DNA from 2 places in the Exiguobacterium sp. ZWU0009 genome. Region 1 is predicted to be linked to the other one. Evidence: riboswitches for the same ligand, from Rfam matches in the RefSeq annotation. Region 1 holds a riboswitch; the other holds the start of a gene.

Evidence for each region. A riboswitch is a leader RNA that binds a small molecule or an ion and turns the genes downstream of it on or off. The one in region 1 is predicted to bind FMN.
Region 2: another riboswitch for FMN. It lies ahead of ribD (bifunctional diaminohydroxyphosphoribosylaminopyrimidine deaminase/5-amino-6-(5-phosphoribosylamino)uracil reductase RibD); the one in region 1 lies ahead of L985_RS12920 (ECF transporter S component).

Annotation. Positions count from the first base shown of each region.
Region 1 is NZ_CP018057.1:2,477,906-2,481,434, reverse strand. It holds gene L985_RS12935 (DUF1462 family protein) at 1-78, shown strand, start outside; gene L985_RS12930 (NAD(P)/FAD-dependent oxidoreductase) at 120-1,172, opposite strand; gene L985_RS12925 (YuzB family protein) at 1,265-1,498, shown strand; gene L985_RS12920 (ECF transporter S component) at 1,575-2,141, opposite strand; FMN riboswitch at 2,297-2,439, opposite strand; gene L985_RS12915 (HesB/IscA family protein) at 2,551-2,901, shown strand; gene L985_RS12910 (NAD-dependent epimerase/dehydratase family protein) at 3,018-3,529, shown strand, end outside.
Region 2 is NZ_CP018057.1:2,923,168-2,926,696, forward strand. It holds gene ribA (GTP cyclohydrolase II) at 1-652, opposite strand, end outside; gene ribE (riboflavin synthase) at 652-1,278, opposite strand; gene ribD (bifunctional diaminohydroxyphosphoribosylaminopyrimidine deaminase/5-amino-6-(5-phosphoribosylamino)uracil reductase RibD) at 1,263-2,303, opposite strand; FMN riboswitch at 2,464-2,608, opposite strand; gene L985_RS15070 (M20 family metallopeptidase) at 2,792-3,529, opposite strand, start outside.

The DNA.
Region 1 (3,529 bases):
GAGATGATTGACGAGGGGTACGTCAAGCTGAAGACGATCACGGCGGCGATCGATGCGAAGTTAAGTCAGACGGGGTGAACGAAGAAGAGGTATCCCGAAGCTCGGGACACCTCTTTTGCTCATTTAATCTTTTTGTGTTTCCATAAGACACCGGACTTCAAGAGACGTGGGACTTTCCCCGTCAGTGCTTGTTTGCCCATGACGATCCCAAAACCATCTGATTTTCCGAGCGAGCCGAGCATCCCACGCAGTTTGATTTCTGGCAGCTTCGGCAATTTCTTCCCTTGCCATTTCGCTTGCAAGACGTCAACGACTTGTTCTGCTTGATGTTCTGCAAGTTGACCACTTGGTGCATACGGCAAGCTGGCACAATCGCCGATGACAAAGACATTATCGTATTCCGGTACGTGATGATGTGCCGTCAATTTGATCCGACCGCCACTGTCTGCAGCAAAGCCGAGATCACGAACGACCTTGACCGGCTGCGTACCTGCCGTCCAAATCGTTAAGTCGGATGGATACGTATCGTCGCCATTTCGCACGTCGTCCGCCGTGACGAGCGTGACGTTCGAATTATTGATGACCTCTACGTCATGCTCCTCGAACCATTCTTGAACGTAAGATGAGACTTTGTCCGATAAGAACGACAAGACGGATGGTCCGCGGTCGAACAGACGGATCGTTAAATCTTTCCGGCTCTCATGCAGTTCACTGGCAAGTTCAACACCAGATAGACCAGCACCGACGATCGAGACGACGGATCCCGGTGACAGACCGCAAATTGCTTGCTGTGTCTTCCTTGATTCTTCAAGTGTCTGGATGCTGTATGTAAACTCTTGAGCACCCGGAATGTTGTGGTATTTATCCTCACAACCGAGAGCGATGATCAAGTCATCATAAAATAATTCTGATCCGTCCTGCAGGTGGACCGTATTCGTCTCCGGTGAGATTTTGATGACATGTCCATATTTATAAGTAAGATGTTTCCCCTCCGGAAATTCAATCCGGACATCCCGATCTGATAATGTACCTGCTGCGAGTGCGTAATATTCCGTTTTGAGTGCGTGGTATGGTAGACGGTCGACGAGCGTGACGGCAACTTCCTCGTCCTTGAACCGCTCACAAATCCGCATTCCACCATATCCTCCGCCGAGTACGACCAATTGCTTCATAACGTAAAATCCCCCTTAGTTCCCCTAAATCAGTCTGACCTTGTATAATACGACATGAGGCAGGTCGTTTCCTGCTTGAAGGAGGAAAAAAAGTGAATCCGATTATTGAATTTTGTATCAGTAACTTAGCAGCTGGTACACAGGTCGTCATGGAGCAACTCGAACGTGACCCGAATGTCGATGTCGTCGAATACGGTTGCCTAGGCTATTGTGGCATTTGTTCGCTCGATCATTTTTGTCTCGTCGATGGTGAGACCGTCGTAGGCGAAACACCGGAAGAGTTGCTCGAGAAGATTTACCTGAAAATCGAAGAGAACGAGCTGTAAACAAAGACAGCCAAAAAATCCCCTCGTTCATCTGAACGAGGGGATTCGTGTCCGTCAGCGGGCGCAGCTTTTCGGATCAGGCAGATTGTTGACGGCGCATCATCCATGGTCTTAGTTTCAAGAACAGTGGAATGAAGAGTGCCGAGATGAACAACGCCTTGATAACGTTAAACGGTAAGATACCGGCTGTGATCGCTGTCCATTTGACAGCTGGATCCGCCATGTAGTCCATACCGAGGAACCATGCATACGCTGGCAGGATCAAGATATAGTTGAGGATCGCAAGACCAAGTGCCATCGTGATCGTACCAGCGACGAGGCCAGTTGCGAGACCTTGTGTTGATTTCTTTTTGTGGTAGAACCAGCTGACAGGAAGTACGAATGCGACGCCTGCAGCAAAGTTCGCGAATTCTCCGACCGGAACACCACTTCCGCGGAAGATATAGTACAACACGTTCTTCAATGCTTCGACGATGACGCCTGCAACCGGTGAGAACATGATCGCTGCGACGAGAGCAGGAACATCACTGAAGTCGATCTTCAGATAGTTCGGTAAGAACGGTAGTGGAAAATTGATTAGCATAAGAACAAACGAGATTGAACCTAACATTGACAGAGTGACCATTTTTTGTGTGCGTTTCATACGAGTATTGTCTCCTTTTGCTCGTTCCTCTCGATGAAGTATTGGCATGACTGCGACCATAAAGAAACCCCTATTGATGAGATCAACAGGGGAGAAGTCCGCATTAAATAAACCTAATCGATTGTTGCAAAAATCGATCAAATTCAAACTCATGCCGCCATCTTCTCCCATCCAGACTATACTGTCGGCTCCTGAATTACACAGAATCAGCAAATAGCGCCCTATTCGCTCGCGGGCTTCAACTCAAGAAGAGTTGTTTACCGCCGGTCGGGAATTTCACCCTGCCCTGAAGATGGAACGATTATTTTATTGTACATACCATTTATACAACGAATTCAAGATAGTTTCAAGCAACTAGGTTTCGATTCGCCCAAAAGTTGCGTATACTAAAGAAAAGGAAGGTGATGACATGATCCATTTAACGGAGGCAGCAGCGTTACAAGTCCAGGACATGATGGCGCAGGCACCAGCAGATGAACGGAATCTTCGGATGCTCGTCCAAGGTGGTGGATGTAGTGGTCTGTCGTACGGAATGGGATTCGATCAACAGAAAGAAACGGATCTCGTTTTCGAACAGCACGGCGTGACCGTCATCGTGGACGAAAAAGATTATCCGGTCGTCAAAGGACTGGAAATCGATTATAAGCAGTCGATGCTCGGCGGCGGATTTACGATCACGAATCCGAATGCTATCGCAACATGCGGTTGCGGGACATCGTTCCGGACGGCAACGAATGCCGGGACACCGGGTGGCTGTTAATGAATCCAATCGTGGACGATGTCCACGATTTTTTTATTGCCTTCTACAGGAGACCTGTTCCATTGACTCGAAATATTAAGAGAGTGAATGCTACTACGAAAAGGGAGGGCTTCAAGATGAGAAAAGTATTGATCTTCGGGGGAACACGCTATTTCGGACGACGCTTAGCGATTCGGTTAGCCGATTCGGGGGATGATGTGACGATCGTCACACGCGGTGAGCATACTCCACCGGTCGCAAAGGGCTTGACATTCTTTAAAGGGGATCGGACGTCGAGTAGTACGATGAAGGACTTGAGCCAACAGCACTGGGATGTCATTTATGACAATATCTGTTTCACGCCGTATCAAGCAAAGCTCGCGGTCGACGCGTTTGAAGGAAAAGTCGGACGCTACGTGTTGACTTCGACGATGTCTGTCTATGAAGACGGTGGTGCGAATATCACCGAGCGTGCCTACAATCCGTTTCCCGGGAAATATGACCTTGAGAAGGAACATGGATATGGCGAAGGGAAACGCCAAGCGGAGAGTTATTTCTTCCAACGGGCGACATTCCCAGTCGTTGCCGTCCGTTTCCCGGTTGTTCTCGGACCCGATGACTATACGGAGCGACTTGTCTTTCATATCAA
Region 2 (3,529 bases), 450 kb from region 1:
TCCGGAAAGCTCCGAACGTCGTCGGAAGTAATACTTCCGCTTCCCGCGTCAATGGACGCTCGAGGTACGCGACGAGTGCTTCGATCGTAATCAGTTTTAAACCGTGTTCTTCCTTATAGAGAAGTAGATCATCCACACGTGCCATCGTGCCGTCTTCCTTGATGATTTCACAGATGACGGCGATCTCATCGCTGCCGGCAAGACGGGCAAGATCAACGCCCGCTTCCGTATGTCCGCGTCGTTCCCGGACACCGCCTTCTTTTGCGATCAACGGGAAGATATGACCTGGTCGTTTAAACCGTTCCGGTCCATCGATTAGCATCCGCTGGATCGTTAGCGACCGTTCTTCAGCGCTGATACCGGTTTTCGCGTCTTCATGATCGATACTGAGTGTGAATGCCGTCCCATGTGGGTCCGTATTATTCGCTGTCATCGGAGCAAGTTCGAGTCGTTGTGCAATCCGCGGACTGACTGGTACGCAGACGAGTCCTTTTCCATGCGTGATCATGAAGTTGATGTTTTCTGGTGTCGCGTGTTCCGCGAGCATGACGAGATCGCCCTCATTCTCACGGTCCTCATCATCACAGACGATGATCGGTCGTCCGTTCTTCAAATCTTCTATTGCGTCTTCAATCAAGTCGAATCCATTCATTACATGTCGCCTCCTAAGAATGCTGCCCAGTCCGTCTGCTTCTCATGCTGCGTGAAATGATAGAGATGTTTCGCCATCATGTCACACTCGATATTGACGACTGCACCGCTTGCCAATCGATCAAACGTCGTCACTTGACGTGAGTGCGGAATTAATGAAATCGAGATTGTTTCCGGCGTGACGCGTTGCAACGTCAGGCTCGTGCCGTTGATTGCGATCGAGCCTTTTGGAATACAATACTTTTGCCACGATCCGACATCAAACGTATAGACCATCGCTTCTCCATCCGGTCGCCGACTAATCAGCCGTGCTGTGCCGTCGATATGTCCACTGACGAAATGACCGCCGAAGCGACCGTCTGCTGGCATCGCCCGTTCAAGTTGCAACGGGCTGCCGACCCGGTACGTGCCGAGGGCTGTTGACCGAATCGTGTCATGGACGGCATCGGCCGTAAAACCAGTCGGGCTCATCGACGTGACGGTCAAACAAATCCCGTCGACGGCGATGCTGTCACCAATCTTCGTTCCTTCGAGCACCCGGTGCGCTTCAATTTCAAGCGCTAATCCATTCGGTCGCGGAATCTTTCGTTTTAAGGTCCCGACTTCTTCAATCAATCCGGTGAACATGTCGTCTCCTCCTTTCGGATGTACGTCAGATGGAGATCCGGTCCGACCGTTTCGATTTGGTCGATTTGAAACCGATCTTCGATATCGTGTTGACTGTTCCAGGCATTGCCTTCAAAAATCGATGGGGCTTGATAGACTTCAAGCCGATCGACGAGATCCGCCTCAAGGAAAGCGGCTTGAATCGTTGGTCCACCTTCAATCAAGACACTGCGGATGTCTTGTTCGTATAAGCGTTTCAAAATCGCTTCTGGCGTCTCATATTCACCGACGAGGACTGTCACTTGATCATGACTGACCCGCGGAACACTCGTCAGCCAGTAGGTTGGATTTTTACCATCGTGGAAGACTTGCGCCGTCTCCGGGACCCGACCACGGCGATCGACGATTACTCGAATCGGTTCGATGCCTGACGCCGCGCGTAATGTCAGTGCCGGATCATCGATAAGGACCGTCTCACTGCCGACGAGGATTGCATCGTGGCGTCCGCGCAGGGCGCGACCGTTCTCGCGTGCTTCTTCTGACGTGATCCAGCGTTGTTCACCTGTCGCTGCGATCCCGTTCATCGTCTGAGCGATTTTGACGGTCACGGTCGGACGTTTTCGTTCGATCGTCTTCCAGAATTCCGTGTAGAGAGCTTCTGCCTCATGTCGTAACAAGCCGACCTCGACTTCGAGTCCCGCGTCTTGTAGGCGTTTGATTCCTGAACCGGCGACGATCGCATGTTTGTCTTCCGTTGCGACGAAGACCCGTTTGATTCCGGCTTGTAGAATCGCTTCCGTGCATGGTGGTGTCTTACCGTGATGATTGCACGGCTCAAGCGTCACGTAGAGATCAGCACCACGGGCGGCTTCTCCTGCCATTCGCAAGGCTTCGACTTCCGCGTGCGGACCACCGGCAAACCGATGTGCACCAAAGCCAATGATGCGTCCTTGTTTGACGATGACACAGCCGACACTTGGATTCGGACTTGTTTGTCCGTGTAACATATGTGCTAATTGCATGGCATAACTCATCATCTGTGACATCGCGTTCACTCCTTTCAAATGAAAAAAAGACGCCCCTTGAAAAAGGGGCGTCTGTATAGAAGGGTTCACGAAATACACGGTTCGCTCCCTGCATTTTTTCATGCAGAAAGAGACCGTCTCCTGAAAACATTTTTTCAGAAAACAGCTTGAATCGCGTCGTTTCGTTCTTCTCCCATCCGGACTTTACCGTCGGCCCTGGAATCTCACCAAGTCAGCCATGATGCGTACATCATGGGTCGCGGGCTCGTCGATCGATTGATCGCATCACCGCCGGTTGGGATTTTCACCCTACCCCGAAGAACTGGATTATTGAGTTATACAACTTTAGCCTAGCATATCTTTTTCAAGAAAACAAAGCGCAAATGCTTCTGTCTTGTCTCTTTTTTGATTTCGCTCCAGTTCTGTCATCTCTCACCAATTCGTCATCGACTACATCGCAAAAACGACTGGATCACCTGATAACAGTGTGTCCAGTCGTTGTTTTCCGCTTACAAATACCCGTTCTTCCGGTCGTGGAATTCTTGAGCAATCGCCCCGCGCGTCCGTTCATCCGCAAGGACACGAAGTGCTGTCCGAGCGAGGATTTTTGCCCCCGTGATTAATGCTTCATCTCCTGCTTCTGAACGTGCCGCTTCTTTGAACGCTTCCGTATGGGCGACGAGATCATCTGGTCCAATCTTGATATACGGATGGATTGTCGGGATGACTTGACTGATGTTACCGGCATCCGTCGAGCCAAGACCCGGGCGTTCGTCCAAGTGAACGATTTCGCCGAGCGCCTCTGCTTCTTCTTGGAACAGACGGTCGAACGCCCGGTTGAAGACGAGGTTATCGACTTCATTTTGGAAAGCGATGACGTCAAGCGTCGCCCCGGTCGCGAGTGCCGCGCCTTCAGCAACGGCTTTGACTTTTTCCGTGACGGCATTCAGTCGTTCCCGTGTCGTCGCCCGGATGAAGAAACGTGCTTTTGCGTATTCCGGGATGATGTTCGGTGCATCGCCACCATGCGTGATGATTCCGTGGATCCGGACATCGTCCGGTAACTGCTGACGTAAGGCATTGATGCCGTTGAAGAGTTGGATGACCGCGTCGAGAGCATTGATGCCTTCTTCCGGTGACGCCGCAGCATGCGCCGGACGACCAGTAAAGGCAAAGTCGAGCGGATCGACTGCAAGCGAAGAACCCGTGATCCGTGTTTGTCCGGACGGATGGACCATTAAGGCTGC